4 regions of the Janibacter cremeus genome follow, and region 2 is predicted to be linked to each of the others. Evidence: riboswitches for the same ligand, from Rfam matches in the RefSeq annotation. Region 2 holds a riboswitch; each other region holds the start of a gene.
What was found. A riboswitch is a leader RNA that binds a small molecule or an ion and turns the genes downstream of it on or off. The one in region 2 is predicted to bind S-adenosylmethionine.

Region 1: linked by a shared signal. The riboswitch ahead of O9K63_RS02160 (bifunctional o-acetylhomoserine/o-acetylserine sulfhydrylase) and the one ahead of O9K63_RS06615 (aminotransferase class V-fold PLP-dependent enzyme) in region 2 are both predicted to bind S-adenosylmethionine.
Region 3: linked by a shared signal. The riboswitch ahead of metX (homoserine O-acetyltransferase MetX) and the one ahead of O9K63_RS06615 (aminotransferase class V-fold PLP-dependent enzyme) in region 2 are both predicted to bind S-adenosylmethionine.
Region 4: linked by a shared signal. The riboswitch ahead of O9K63_RS11240 (OsmC family protein) and the one ahead of O9K63_RS06615 (aminotransferase class V-fold PLP-dependent enzyme) in region 2 are both predicted to bind S-adenosylmethionine.

What each region holds. Positions count from the first base shown of each region.
Region 1 is NZ_CP115184.1:475,531-479,268, reverse strand. It holds gene O9K63_RS02160 (bifunctional o-acetylhomoserine/o-acetylserine sulfhydrylase) at 64-1,383, opposite strand; SAM riboswitch class IV at 1,401-1,514, opposite strand; gene O9K63_RS02155 (hypothetical protein) at 1,589-2,008, opposite strand; gene O9K63_RS02150 (hypothetical protein) at 1,995-2,351, opposite strand; gene O9K63_RS02145 (carboxyl transferase domain-containing protein) at 2,405-3,738, shown strand, end outside.
Region 2 is NZ_CP115184.1:1,427,072-1,430,809, forward strand. It holds gene O9K63_RS06605 (DNA translocase FtsK) at 1-747, opposite strand, end outside; gene O9K63_RS06610 (prepilin peptidase) at 818-1,465, shown strand; SAM riboswitch class IV at 1,539-1,654, shown strand; gene O9K63_RS06615 (aminotransferase class V-fold PLP-dependent enzyme) at 1,696-2,913, shown strand; gene O9K63_RS06620 (ribonuclease J) at 2,938-3,738, opposite strand, start outside.
Region 3 is NZ_CP115184.1:490,165-493,902, forward strand. It holds gene O9K63_RS02210 (YkvA family protein) at 1-363, shown strand, start outside; gene O9K63_RS02215 (DUF4192 domain-containing protein) at 456-1,649, shown strand; SAM riboswitch class IV at 1,722-1,831, shown strand; gene metX (homoserine O-acetyltransferase MetX) at 1,847-2,986, shown strand; gene O9K63_RS02225 (universal stress protein) at 3,100-3,501, shown strand; gene O9K63_RS02230 (RNA polymerase sigma factor) at 3,722-3,738, shown strand, end outside.
Region 4 is NZ_CP115184.1:2,378,146-2,381,883, forward strand. It holds gene selB (selenocysteine-specific translation elongation factor) at 1-1,292, shown strand, start outside; gene O9K63_RS11240 (OsmC family protein) at 1,412-1,897, opposite strand; SAM riboswitch class IV at 1,928-2,041, opposite strand; gene O9K63_RS11245 (YczE/YyaS/YitT family protein) at 2,080-2,790, opposite strand; gene O9K63_RS11250 (hypothetical protein) at 2,825-3,738, opposite strand, start outside.

The sequences.
Region 1 (3,738 bases), 950 kb from region 2:
TAGGGAAGAACGCCGCGGGGCCCGTGGAGTTCTCCACAGGCCCCGCGGGGTGATGTATCGAGGTCAGGCCTTGGCGGCGGCGAACCCCTGCTCGAGGTCGGCGATGATGTCGTCGGCGTTCTCCAGGCCGACCGAGAGGCGCACCAGGCCGGGAGTGACGCCGGCGGCGAGGCGGTCCTCGTCCGGACCCTGCGAGTGGGTCGTCGACGCGGGGTGGATCACGAGCGAGCGCACGTCACCGATGTTGGCCAGGTGGCTGTGCAGCTCCAGGCCCTCGACGAACTTCTTGCCCGCCTCGAGGCCGCCGCTGATCTCGAAGGACAGGATGGAGCCGGCGCCCTTGGGGGTGTACTTCTGCGCGGTCTCGTGGCTGGCGCTGCTCGGCAGCGAGGCCCACGTGACCTTCTCGACCTGCGCGTGGCCACCGAGGTAGTCGGCGACCTTGTGGGCGTTGTCCAGGTGGCGGTCCATGCGCAGGCTGAGCGTCTCGATGCCCTGTCCGATGAGGAAGGCGTTGAACGGCGAGACGGCCGGGCCGAGGTCGCGCAGCAGCTGCACCCGCGCCTTGAGGATGAAGGAGAGGTTGGCCCCCATGGCGCCATTCACGCCGAGGTCCGGGCCGAAGCGCAGGCCGTGGTAGCTCGGGTCGGGCTCGTTGTAGTTGGGGAACTTCTCCGGGTCGGCGGCGTAGTCGAACTTCCCGGCGTCGACGATCACGCCGGCGATCGAGGTGCCGTGGCCCCCGAGGAACTTCGTCGCGGAGTGCACGACGACGTCGGCGCCGTGCTCGATCGGACGCAGCACGTAGGGGGTGGCGATCGTGTTGTCCACGACCAGCGGGACCCCGGCCTCGTGCGCGACGTCGGCGATGCCGGCGATGTCGAGGACGACGTCCTTCGGGTTGCCGATGGTCTCCCCGAAGAAGGCCTTCGTGTTCGGCCGGACCGCGGCCTTCCACTCCTGCAGGTCGCTCGGGTCCTCCACGAGGGTGACCTCGATGCCGTACTTCGGCAGCGTGTACTGGAAGAGGTTGACCGTGCCGCCGTAGAGCGCGGCGCTGGCGACGATGTGGTCACCGGCCTCGGCGATGTTCATCAGCGCGAGGCTGGTCGCGGACATGCCCGAGGCGGTCATCAGCGCCGCGACGCCACCCTCGAGCGCGGCGATCTTGTTCTCGACCGCGTCCTGGGTCGGGTTCATGATCCGCGTGTAGATGTTCCCGAGCTCCTTGAGGCCGAAGAGATTTGCCGCGTGCTCGGTGTCCTTGAAGACGTAGGACGTCGTCTGGTGGATCGGCAGCGCCCGCGAGCCGGTCGTCGGGTCGGGTGCCTGGCCGGCGTGGATCTGCTTGGTCTCGAAGTTCCACGTGGTCGGGTCGGACATGTCTGTGCTCCTGGTGTGGTGCGCGCTTGACCGTGACGGATTGCCACGGACCTGGTCGTCTCCCGGGGCACCCCACCGCGGAGGAGGGTTGCCGGCCAGCTAGCCGGGGCTGTGCGCTGGCACTCAAGACCTGCCCAGAGCATATGAGACGCCCCGTGGTCCGGCGGAGGGTGTCTCACCTCCCGGGCGAAGGGGGCGTCCCCCGTCAGTCCCCCGCGCCCCGGCGGGCCCGTCGCACCCTGCGGATCCACCACAGCCCGACGAAGGGGAGCACGAGCGGCGCGTAGGCATAGCCCGCTCCGTAGTGCGACCAGACCGTCTTGTCCGGGAAGAGCTCCGGCACGAGGTAGGACAGGGTGCCCACGGTGAGCACCCCGACGGCCTCGACGAGGATCGCCCCGGTGGCGACCCGGGCGCCGGTGCGTCCCCCCTTCGCCAGGGCCACGGTCGCGACGATGTAGATCACCGCCGCCAGCGCGGAGAGCACGTACGCCAGCGGCGCCCGGTCCAGGTACTGGGTCAGCTGCAGGACCGAGCGGCCGGTGGCGGCGAGCGCGAGCACGGCGTAGACGGCGACGACGACCCGGCCCGGGCCGGTGCCGGTCCGCACGTCAGGCGGGGCCATGGACGTCCCAGATCTGCAGGATGCGGTAGGCCATGACACCGACGGTGAAGGCGCCGGCGATGACGACCCCCATGGACCAGCGGGTCTTCTCCTTCAGCGCGATGAAGACGACTGCGGGCGGGATGAGCGGCAGCGTCAGCGCGTACGCGAGCATCGTCGCGCCCTGCCCGGTGCCGGTGACCCTGCCCTGCGCGATGGCGCTGGCGACGACGAGGACGAGCAGGGACAGCTCGACGACGGCGGTCACGAGCAGCATGGCGTCGTCGACGAGGCGGTTGATCAGCAGGTAGACCAGGGCCATCACCCCGAGCACGCCGACGGCCACGATCACGACAGTGGTCAAGGGCACAAGCACGGCGCAAGGTTACCGAGCGCCGGGACTGGGACGATCACGGCATGAGTTCGCGTCGCCTGACTGCCCACGAGCTGATCGACACGGTCGTCGACGAGGGCACCTTCGTCTCCTGGGACGAGTCCCTCGACCTCGACGGTCTGGACGAGGCGTACCTCGACACGCTCGACCGTGCCGCCGAGCGGGCCGGCACCGACGAGTCGGTGCTCACCGGCTCGGCCCGGATCCACGGCCACGACGCCGCGCTGATCGTCGGGGAGTTCCGCTTCCTCGCGGGCTCGATCGGCCGGGCGGCCGCCGGTCGGATCGTCGCCGCGATCCGGCGGGCCACGACCGAGCGCCTTCCCCTCATCGCCGCGACCGCCAGTGGTGGCACGCGCATGCAGGAGGGCACCCCGGCCTTCGTGACGATGGTCGACATCTCCGCGGCCGTCGTCGCGCACAAGGCGGCCGGCCTGCCCTACCTCGTCTACCTGCGCCACCCCACGACCGGCGGGGTCTTCGCCTCGTGGGGGTCCTTGGGGCACATGACGATCGCCGAGCCGGAGGCGCTCATCGGCTTCCTCGGGCCGGTCGTCTACGAGACGGTCAACGGGCAGCCCTTCCCCGAAGGGGTGCAGCTCGCGGAGAACCTCGTCGACAAGGGGATCGTCGACGCCGTGGTACCCACCGACCAGCTCGCCGGGATCGCCGCGCGCGCACTGACGCTGCTGTCCGCGACGACCGAGGGGCACACGCACCCGCAGGCGCGCGACGCCTCCCCGGGCTCCCCCGCGGCCGACGGGGAGGACCCGGTCTGGCGGGTCACCCCCTTCGTCTCCCGGCCGGAGCCGACCCAGGAGGAGGTCGACGCGCTCTGGTCGGCGATCACGGTGACGCGCCGGGACGACCGGCCCGGCGTGCGCGAGCTGCTGCGGTACGCCGCCGACGACGTCATCCCGCTCAACGGCACCGGCTACGGGGAGCTGGACAAGGGCGTGATGCTGGCGCTCGCGTCCTTCGGGGGCCGCTCGTGCGTGCTCGTCGGGCAGGACCGGCGCTACCAGGTCGCCGAGTCGATGGGCCCGGCCGCGCTGCGCGAGGCCCGCCGCGGGATGCGGATGGCCACCGAGCTCGGGCTGCCGCTCGTCACCGTCATCGACACCCCCGGTGCGGACCTCTCCCCCCACGCGGAGGAGGGCGCGCTGGCCGGCGAGATCGCCCGCTCGATCGCGGACATGACCTCGCTGACCGTCCCGAGCGTCTCGGTGCTGCTCGGTGAGGGCACCGGCGGGGGCGCCCTGGCGATGCTGCCCGCGCGGCGGGTCATCGCCTCGAGCAATGCCTGGCTGTCGCCGCTGCCGCCGGAGGGTGCGAGCGCGATCCTGTACAAGGACAT
Region 2 (3,738 bases):
CGCCGGCACCTCCCCGGTGAAGGCGGCACGGATGTAGGCCAGCCGCTGCGGGACCTCGTGCAGCGGGGTCCCCGTGAGCAGCAGGAGGCTGAACAGGCCGAGCAGGGCCAGCAGGATGATCGCGGGCCACTCGGTCACCGCCGTCACGAGCGGGTCGGAGGCGAGAAAACCGACGATGCCGCCCGCGTCGCGCATGGGGTCCGCGCCCTCCGGGGGCTGCGGGATGTCCTTGGCGATGTGGGTCAGTCCGGAGGCGGCGAAGAGGGCCATGACGGTGCCGAAGCCGAGGCGGGCATCCGCCGCCTCGTTGCTCGGGGTGCGCAGCAGGCGCACGCCGAGGACCAGCAGGACGATGGGCAACGCGTAGGCGACCCGGCCGAAGGTGCCCGCGGCGACCGCGTGCACGATGTCGCCGAAGCCGCCGGTCAGGCCCCACCACTCGCGGACGGCGACGACGAGGGCGAGCGCGAGGAAGAGGAAGCCGAGCCCGTCACGACGGTGCTCCGGCTCGATCTGGCTGGCCCCGTGGCCCATCCGGCGCACGCTCGATCCGGTGGCGCTCGCGACGCCCATCCAGGTGCGCTGGACGGCGGCGAGCGGCAGCGGGAGCCCACCCCCGGAGGCGCCCTTCTTCCGCGCCGCCGGGGTCTTGCCCTTGGCGGCCGGCTTCCGCCCCGAGGGCCGCGTGCTTCCGCGGGGTCGCGAGGCGGCGCTCTTGCGAGCGGTGGTCGACGGGCGAGTGGCCATGATCGCAGGGTAGGGGAAAGACACGTCCGGCACACGCGTCACACGCGCACCAGGGCGGTAGCCTCCCCCGGTGGACTCCCGCCTGGTGCTCGTCGCCGTCGTGACGGGCGCACTCGGGATCGGCGCCCTGCTCCGACTGCGCACCGGGCGCTACCGCCGTCCCGACGAGACCGGCCCCCTTCCCCGCCATCTGTGGGTGGCGCCGGTCGCCCCCTTCGCCGGGGTGCTCGTGGCGGGGGCTCTCGCCGACCACCCGTGGCCGGTCCTCCTGCCCTACCTCGTCCTCGTGCCCGCCGGGCTCGCCCTCGCTGCGATCGACGCGGACGTGCACCGCCTGCCCAATGCGATCACGCTGCCGTTGGTGCCGGTCGAGCTCGCCCTGCTCGCCGTGGCGAGCGCCGCGACCGGCGACTGGACCTCCCTTCGCCGGGCGGGTCTGGCGGCACTCGTCGTCGGTGGTGGCTTCCTGCTGCTGGCCCTCGTGCTCCACGGACGCTCGATCGGGATGGGCGACGCCAAGCTCGTCGTCTCGCTCGCAGCAGCCCTCGGCTGGCTCTCCTGGGGTCACGTCCTCCTCGGGCTGTGGCTCGGCTTCGTCCTCGGTGGGGTGGTCGCGCTGGGGCTGTTGCTCGCCCGCAGGGCAGGACGGGGCACTCACCTGGCCTTCGGCCCGTACCTCGTGGCCGGCACGCTGCTCGCCCTCCTCCTCCTCGGCTGACGTCCCACGATCCGAGACGGGTGGCACCCGACCGCACACGCCGGGGAGTGCGTCCGCTACCGTCTCGACCCAAGGTCACGAGTACCAGCGACAAGCCCCGGCTAGCTGGTCGGCAACCCTCCTTCCGCGGTGGGGTGCTCCGGGTGACGACCTGGCCGGCGGCGCGGTGTCGCCCGGCAAGCGCGGACTCACGGTCGACGCCTGGGTCCATGACCCGATGGAGTCCTTCCATGACCGTCTCTGACCTGCGTCCCACCACCACGGCCCTGCCCTCGCTCGTGTCGGCCGGACTGACCTACCGCGACTGCGACGGCACCACCGTCGAGTACGCCCACCTCGACCACGGTGCGACCACCCCCGCCCTCGTCGCCGTCACGGAGGCGGTCACGGCCGCCTCCGTCACCTACTCCTCCGTCCACCGCGGCGCGGGCTTCGCCTCCCGGGTGACCAGCTCCCGCTACGAGGCGGCCCGAGAGGCGGTCGCCGCCTTCGTCGGGGCACGCGAGGACGACCAGGTCGTCTTCACCCGCAACACGACCGACTCCTTCAACCTCCTCGCCCGGGCACTGCCGGCGGGCACGACGGTCTTCGTCTTCGCCTCCGAGCACCACGCCGCGCTGCTGCCCTGGGCCGACGCGGTGCGCCTGCCCATCCCGCACAGCCACGCCGAAGCCGTCACGCTGCTCGACGAGGCGCTGCGCACCCACCCGGGCGAGCACCGGCTCGTCGTCGCGACCGGCGCCTCCAACGTCACGGGCGAGCACTGGCCGATCGAGCGGCTCGCCGACCTGGCGCACGCGCACGGGGCCCGCTTCGCGCTCGACGCCGCCCAGGTCGTCCCGCACCGCCGGGTCGACATCGCGGCCCTGGGCATCGACTGGGTCGCCTTCTCCGGACACAAGGTCTACGCGCCCTTCGGCGCCGGAGCACTCGTGGGCCGTCGGGACTGGCTCGACGCCGCCGACCCCTACCTCGCCGGGGGCGGGGCCACCACCCGCGTCGGTGACGGGGCCGTCGAGTGGACCACCGGTCCGGCCCGGCACGAGGCAGGCAGCCCCAACGTCCTCGGTGCGGTCGCGCTCGCCACCGCCTGCGAGGTCATCGGCGAGCACGAGGAGGCGATCATCGCCCACGAGCACGCCCTGCGCACCCGGCTGCTCAGCGGCCTCGCCACCATCGACGGCGTGCACGTGCACACCCTCTTCGGCAGTCGCACCGGCGCGCCCGTCGCGACGATCACGGTCGACGGGCACGACAGCAGCGAGGTCGCCCGCGTCCTGGGCGACGAGCACGGGATCGGCGTGCGCGACGGGAGGTTCTGCGCGCACCCGCTCGTCGACCACCTGCTCGCCGACCGGCCGCAATCCACGGCCGTGCGGATCAGTGCCGGGCTCGGGACGACCAGCGAGCACGTGGACCGGCTGCTCGCCGCCCTTCGCTCGCTCTGATCCGACGGTGGGGGTCGACCCCGCTCAGGCCTCGACGACCACCGGGATGATCATCGGGCGGCGACGGATCTTGCCGCCGACCCAGCCGCCGACCGCGCGACGGACGACCTGCTGCAGCTGGTGCGGGTCGGTCGTGCCCTTGCGGGTGGCCTCGTCGAGGGCGGCGATGATCTTCGGCCGCACCTGGGTGAAGATCTCCTCGTCCTCGGCGAAGCCACGGGCGGTGATCTCCGGGCCCGCGACGACCTTGCCGGTCGAGGCGTCGACGACGACCATGACCGAGATGAAGCCCTCGTCGCGCAGGATGCGGCGGTCCTTGAGCAGCTCCTCCGTCGCGGCACCGACGCTCGAGCCGTCGACGTAGATGTAGCCGCAGGGCACCGCCCCGACGATGCGCGCCCGGCCGTCGACGAGGTCGACGACGACCCCGTCCTCGGCCAGGACGACGTGGTCCGCGTCCACCCCCGTGGCGATGGCCAGCTCGGCGTTGGCCACGAGGTGGCGCCACTCGCCGTGGACCGGCATCACGTTGCGCGGCTTGACGATGTTGTAGCAGTAGAGCAGCTCACCGGCGCTGGCGTGCCCGGAGACGTGCACCTTGGCATTGCCCTTGTGCACGACGTCGGCGCCCAGGCGCATCAGGCCGTTGATGATCCGGTAGACGGCGTTCTCGTTGCCGGGGATCAGGCTCGAGGCGAGCAGGACGGTGTCGCCGTCGCCCACGTCGATGCGGTGGTCCCGGTTGGCCATGCGCGACAGGGCCGCCATCGGCTCGCCCTGGCTGCCGGTGCACACGAGGACGACCTCGTCGTCGGGCAGCTGGTC
Region 3 (3,738 bases), 940 kb from region 2:
CACGAGGCCTCGACCGCCCCCGGTGCGCCGGGCCTGTGGGCCCGCGTGCGCGCCGTCCCACGCATGGTCCGGGCCGTGCGCTCCGGGCGGTACACGGGCCTGACGTCGACGCGGCTGATGATGCTGCTCGCGGGGGTCGGGTACGTCGTCTCCCCGGTCGACCTCGTCCCGGAGGGATTCCTCCTCGCGCTCGGGCTCGTCGACGACCTCCTCGTCATCGGGTGGGTCGCCACCGCGCTCATGCGTGAGACGGAGGACTTCATCGCCTGGGAGCGCGGCGCGACCGCGTGGGCCGGGCAGCGGGCGCGAGGTCAGGACCGGCCCGAGGGGCGGACGGTGCCCTCCCACGTCGTCCCGGACTGACGCCACCCACAAGCTCTTCCGCGTGCGACGCACTACCCACAGGCGGCGAAGGGGGCGCCCCCCGCACCGACGATCATCGGCAGATTCGGGGCATGACAACGACAGTTCGCCCCCGCAATCCCGCCGAGCTCGCCGTGGTGCTCCCGTACCAGCTCGGCTACCACCCCGGCCCCTCCGTCGTCGTGACCGTCCTGCACGGCAAACGCCTCGGGCTCGTCCAGCGCCACGACCTGCTCAGCGACCCCGAGGACTGCCGCGGTGCCGCCGGGCAGGCGATGGCGATCGCCGCCCGCGAGTCGGCGACGGCGGTGATGGTCATCGCGCACGAGGACCGTGCAGGTGACTCCGCCCCCTTGTCCGAGGCGATGCTCGAGGCCGCGACGGCCGAGGGGATCAGCGTCCACGACCGCGTCGTGGTGCGCGACGGGCGCTGGTACTCACCCGACTGCGCCCAGAGCTGCTGCCCCGAGGAGGGTCAGCCCCTGCCTCGGCCGGAGGACGTGCCCGCCGTCGCGGCCTTCGTGCACGCCGGCGTCGCGCCACTGCCGAGCCGTGCGGCCATCGTTGAGGGAGTGCTACCGGGGCGGGACGAGGACCGCGCGCGCTCCGTGGGCCTGCACCTGGCAGCCCTCGGGTCGCCCAGCAGCACGCGCACCTTCGGTGGTGGCCCGACCGGCCCGCCTGCCTCCTGGTTGGACCGTGGGGAGGACGTCCTCGCGTGGTGGGCACAGCTCCTCGACCCGCGACCCCGGGCGATGGCCGTCACGGTCTTCAGCGACGAGGCGCTCGCCCGGGTGGCGACCTCGCTCCGGGACGTCGTCTGGCGCGACGCCCTCCTGGGCGTCCTCTGCCCGGGTGCCATGCCGATGGCCGAGAGCTGCGGCGCCCCGGCCGCTGCGGCGGTGCTCGCCGCCCGGTGGTGCCCGTGGGTGCCCGACGTCGACATCGCCGTCGAGGACGTCGCGGCAGGGATCGACGAGGAGCGGGCGCGTGCCTCGGCCGACGTCTCTCCCGAGCGGTGGCACGAGGAGGTGCTCGCCGTGCGCTCGCGCCTGGTCGAGCTGAGCCGGTTGCTGCCACCCGAGGCGACGCCGCCCGTCCTGACCCTCGTGGCCCACCTGGCCTGGTGGGTGGGGGACGGGACGGTCGCCGGCATCTGCCTGGAGCGGGCCCTGGAGATCGAGCCGGACCACCGGCTCGCCGAGCTGATGCTGCGGTTGCTCTCCGCGGGGGTGCGACCCTGGGCCGGTGCCCTCCGGGAGGGGGCGTCGGGGGAGGCCGCCTGAGAGGCCCGCCGGAGGGTCCGGTGTGCGGACCCCGCTCGATCCTTGTCGCTTCACTGGCTATGGTTGTCGGCAGGTCATGAGCGCCAGCGTCAAGCCCCGGCTTGCTGGCCGGCAACCCTCTTCGCGACGGGGTGCCCCGGGTGATGACCTGGCTGCACCGTAGGGGTGTGGCAAGGCGAGCCCCGGGAGACCTCATCATGAGCGTGACCACCAGGCCCCCCACGACTGCGGGTTCCTGGCGCGACGGAGACCACCCCGGCCGCCGGAAGTTCGTCACCATCGGTGACCTCGATCTCGAGTCCGGCGACCGGCTGCCCGACGTGGTCCTCGCGTACGAGACGTGGGGCGAGCTCAACGAGCGCCGTGACAACGCGATCCTCGTCGAGCACGCCCTCACCGGGGACAGCCACGTCGTCGGCCCGGCCGGTCCCGGCCACCCCACCGCGGGCTGGTGGCCCGACCTCATCGGCTCCGGCGCACCCCTGGACAGCGACGAGTACTTCGTCGTCGCCATCAACGTCCTCGGCGGCTGCCAGGGCAGCACGGGCCCCGGCGCCCGCTCCGCCGACGGACGTCCGTGGGGGAGCCGGTTCCCCCGGGTGACGATCCGTGACCAGGTCACCGCCGAGGCGCGCCTGGCCGACGAGCTGGGCATCCACACGTGGCAGTCCGTCATCGGTGGGTCCATGGGCGGCATGCGCACCCTCGAGTGGGTCGCGAGCTTCCCCGACCGGGTCGCCGCCGCGGTGGCGCTCGCGACGAGCGGTTACGCCACGGCCGAGCAGATCGGGTGGAGCCAGGCGCAGATCCTCGCCATCCGCAACGACCCCTGGTTCGCCGGCGGCGACTACTACGACAACCCGCAGGGTCCCGAGGCCGGCCTGGGCATCGCCCGGCGCATCGCGCACATCACCTACCGCAGCGAGCCCGAGCTGCACCAGCGCTTCGACCGCGAGGTCCAGGACGAGCCGGTCGGGCCCAACGGCCGACCGCGGTACACCGTCGAGAGCTATCTCGACCACCACGGCGGCAAGCTCGCCGCCCGCTTCGATGCCAACTCCTACGCGGTGCTGTCGGAGGCGATGAACTCCCACGACATCGCTCGTGGGCGGGGTGGCCTGCGCGAGGCACTCGCCCCCTTCGCCGGTCGTCTCGTCGTGGTACCGGTCGACTCCGACCGGCTCTACCCGCCGCGGCTGTCCGAGGAGCTCGCCGAGGCCAAGCCGGGGGCCGAGCTGGTGACGATCAGCTCCCTCGTCGGCCACGACGGATTCCTCACGGAGGGCGACCAGGTCGCCGACCTGCTGCGCTCCGTCGTCGTGCCGCCACCCCGCTGAGGCGTGCCCTGCGAAATCGTCGCCACGCCAACGCATTCGTGAGACACGTCACGCGGTCGCGGTGTAGCGTTCGACCTAGGTCTTCCATCAGCAAGTCGTCTTGAGGAGCACAGATGATCGTCGTGGGGTACGTGTCGACCAAGGAAGGCGAGGCCGCGCTGGAGCGGGCCTTCGAGGAGTGCAAGCTGCGCGACGAGCAGCTGACCGTCATCCACTCCGATCGTGGCGGTGCCAGCCTCAGCGGTGACGCCGCCCGCAAGAACGACAGCGACCTGCGCCGGGTGGCAGCCCGTCTCGAGGATGCCGGCGTCAAGGGCGATGTCCGCGGGCTCGTGCGCGGCAAGGAGCCGGCCGAGGACCTCATCGCCGTCGCGGAGGAGACCGATGCCTCGCTGATCGTCATCGGGCTGCGTCGCCGCACCCCGGTCGGCAAGCTGATCCTCGGGTCCAACGCGCAGCGAGTCCTGCTCGACGCACCCTGCGACGTGCTCGCGGTCAAGGCGGACGCCCGCTGAGGACCGCACACCAGCGACACCGGGGCGCTCCCTCTGCAGGGGACGCGCCCCGGTTTCGTGCACCTCGGGCCACCCTCGGGTACCTGTGCCGGACGGCAAGGATTTATAATGGGGACACAGCCCATCGCGCAGCGTGCGGGCGAGTCGGGACACCGGGGACACGCCACCTCCACGATGCCCCGGCGGAATCCACCGTGACGAAAGGTTGTTGGTGACTGCTGTGTCCCCACGGTTCGA
Region 4 (3,738 bases), 950 kb from region 2:
CCGACGCGCCGGTGCGGTTGTGGGGCGACCGGTCCTTCTCGATCTCCGGGGCGGGCACGGTCGTCACCGGCACCCTCGGCGCGGGCACGCTGCGCAGCGGTGACCGGCTGACCCTCCTCGACCACGGCACCACCCGCGGGGTGACCGTGCGCGGGCTGCACAGCCAGGACGCCGCCCGCGAGCAGGTCGGGCCGGTCTCCCGGGCCGCGGTCAACCTCCGCGGGGTGGAGGCGGACACCGTGGGCCGCTCGCTCGTCCTGCTCACCCCGGATGCCTTCGAGCTGGCCGACGTCGTCGACGTCGCCCTGGCTCCCGTCGACGAGGACGAAGGGGGTCCCCCCGGCGGACCGGACCGCTCACCCCCGCAGGTGGCGACGCTGCACGTGGGGTCCGCGGACGTCAGCGTGCACGTGCGTCCGCTCGGTGCCGGGTTCGCTCGGTTGACCTCGGGGGTGGTCCTGCCGTGGCGGGTGGCCGACCGGGCGATCCTGCGGGACCCGGGCAGCCGCCGGCTGTGGTCCGTGCGGGTCGTCGACGTCGACCCCCTCCCGTTGGCTCGCCGGGGCGCGGCCAGCCGGCGCGCCGAGGCGTTGTCCACCGGGGACCCGGCGGCCGTGCGGCTGCGCTCACGGGGCGCCGACCGGGTGGACGTGCTGGGCCGGCTGGGTCTGACCGCCCCCTCCGGCGCCGTCCGGATGGGCGACTGGCTCGTGGACGGGGCCACCCTGGCCGACTGGCAGGCGCGCCTCGTGACGGCCGTCCGGGAGCACCACCGACGCGAGCCGTTGAGCGCCGGGATGCCGGTGGCCGAGGCGGCCCGCCACCTCGGGCTGGCGGCGCACCTGCCGACCGCGCTCGGTCACGAGGCCGTGCGGACGCTCATCGGTCCGGCCGGCCTGGCCCTCACCGACGGGAACGTCCACGACCCGGCGGCGGGGGGACTCGGCGCCGCGGAGGCGGGCGTCGCGGCCGTCGAGGAGAGGCTGCGGGCGACCCCCTTCGTCGCTCCGGAGCGCGGTGAGCTGGCCGACCTCGGGCTCGGTGCCACCGAGCTCGCCGCCGCGGCCCGGCTCGGCCGGCTGCTGCGCCTGCCCGACGACGTCGTCCTGCTGCCCGACGCACCGGCTCGGGCCATGCGGGTGCTCGCCGGGCTGGAGCAGCCCTTCACCCTCAGCGCAGCGCGGCAGGCCCTCGGCACGACCCGACGGACCGCGGTGCCGCTGCTGGAGCATCTCGACGCTCGCGGCTGGACCCGACGGGTCGACGGGAGTCTGCGCGAGGTCGTGCGCTAGTCACTGGCCGGACAGCACGTCGCCCGGCCTGCAACACCCCCTGCGGGCTGCAGACCGGACGACGTGCGCTGACTCCGCTGCCGGTCGGAGTCAGCAGTGGCGCTGGCTGACCGTGGTGATCAGCCGGCGGCCAGCTCGAGCGTGGTCCGCACCGGGACGCCGTTGGTGAGGTTGTCCGCGACGGGGCAGTGCGTCGCCACGGCCTCCTCGAGACGGCGGTAGTCGGCGTCGCTCTCCGGGCCGGTGAGGGTGACCTCGAGGTCGATGCCCCGGAAGCCCGGCCGCACGCCCTCGGCGGTGCCGAAGAAGCCCCGCAGGTCGATGTCGCCGGCGAGCGCGACGTCCACGCCGTCCAGGCGCAGGCCCAGCTTCTCCGCCCACACCTGGTAGGTGATGACCGTGCAGGAGGCGAGGGCGCCGAGCAGGTGCTCGACCGGGTTGGCACCGAGGTCGGTGCCACCGAGGCCGGCCGGCTCGTCGATGGTGAAGGTGTGCTGACGCGCCGAGAGGGTGACCTCCGTGGCCGTGCCGCGCACGAGGGAGCCCGTGAGCGAGGTGGTCAGCAGGTTCGGGTCGTTGGTGGTCTCGTCGATCGTCTGGCTCATGGCATGACTCTTTCGTCCAGGGCTCAGGTGAACCCGCGCTTGACACGGCCGGTCGACCGCGTCCAGGTCCTCACCCGGGGCACCCCACCGAGGGTGGAGGGTTGCCGCCCAGCAAGCCGGGGCTTCACGCTGGGACTCATGACCAAGACATAACGTCACATACTGCGACCCATAATGTCCAGTTATGAGTCGGGGGGTCCGGCATCCGGACGCCGGGGGGTCAGGTCGACCGTGAAGAGCGGCAGGAAGAGCTGCGCGAGCGGTCCGATGGCCACGGCGTAGAGCACGGTGCCGACACCGACGACACCGCCGAGGAGCCACCCGACGGCGACCACGCTGACCTCGAGCCCGGTGCGCACCAGTCGGATCGAGCGCCCGGTCACCCGCGCCAGTCCGGTCATCAGGCCGTCACGCGGGCCGGGACCGAACTGCGACCCGATGTACATGCCCGTCGCGATGCCGTTGAGGACGACACCGCCGACCAGCAGCGCGATCCGCCACCCGAGGGCCTCCGGCGCCTGCAGGAGGGAGAGGACGAGGTCCGCCGACGGGCCGATGAGCAGGGCGTTGCCGATCGTGCCGACGCCCGGCTTCTGGCGCAGCGGGATCCACCCCAGGAGGACGAGCAGCGAGACACCGATGACGATCGTCCCGAAGGTCAGCGGGACGTGCTTGGCGACGCCGACGTGCAGGACGTCCCACGGGATCTGCCCGAGCGTGCCGCGGATGACCATCGCCATCGACGCGCCGTAGAAGAAGAGCCCGACGAGCAGCAGCGGCAACCGAATGCCGAGCCGGCCCGCACGCAGCTGGGCGAGGGGGCCGATGTCGGCGAGCTCGCGGTTGCGCACGCGCGGCGGCGCCTGCGGGGGCGGTGGGTCGGGGAGCGGCATGGCCCCAGTCTCGCCCACGACCCGGGGTGGGCGCTCAGGACCCGTCGTCGGGCTCCGGGCGAAGGGGGGACGGGGCGCTGCTGAACCATCCCCGGCTGTGGACCGGGCAGCGGTCCTCCTCGTGGGCCCGGGCACCGGCCGGGCCGCCCACGAGCGCGCGGCTCGCCCAGCGGATGCGACGGCGCAGGAGGACCACGAGCAGCGCGAGCGAGAGGACCAGCGGCGGCCACAGCGGGCTCGGGCCGAAGTCGGGCGGGAGGTCGTACCCGCCGTCCCCGAGACCGGCGGCGCGCTCGAAGTGGTTGCGCGACAGGGGGAAGATCAGGCTGTCGACGTAGTACGCGGTCGGCAGCGCCAGTGGGCCACCGACGACCGTGGCGACGGCCCACTGGTCGACGTGCCGGGACTCGTGCCGCGCGATCGCCTCGACCAGATCCGGTCTGGCATTGGTGTCCGACCCGAACCGCACGTAGGACTCCTGGCCGGGCAGCGGGACGCCGGATACGTCCAGCTGGCCGATCCAGCTGACGAAGACGTCCCCGACGACGCTTCCGCCGCCGTGCGCGGTCGGGTCCGGGGGGAAGGCCACGAGCACCGCCGACCCCGAGCAGTGATCCATCCCCGCCGCCCGCGTGCCCAGGAGCATGACTCCGCTGACCGGTGCGTTGATCACGGCGCGTGTGCGTCCCCACAGTCCCGGCACCGAGTCCGGGGTCGGCGTCTCGGCCACCACCTCCTCGGCTCCGCTGGCGAACCGGGCACTGCACTCGTCCTGGACCGCCAGCTGCGTGCGGGCCGCCGCGCCGACGAGCAGCAGCGCCCCGAAGCCCGCGACGACGACGGTGCCGACCCGCTGGCGACGGCGGCAGGCCGTGCATGCCGCCGCGCGCCTGCGGCGGCGACGGCGCACGGGGGGCAGTAGCCAGAGGAGGCCGAGGACCCCGAAGC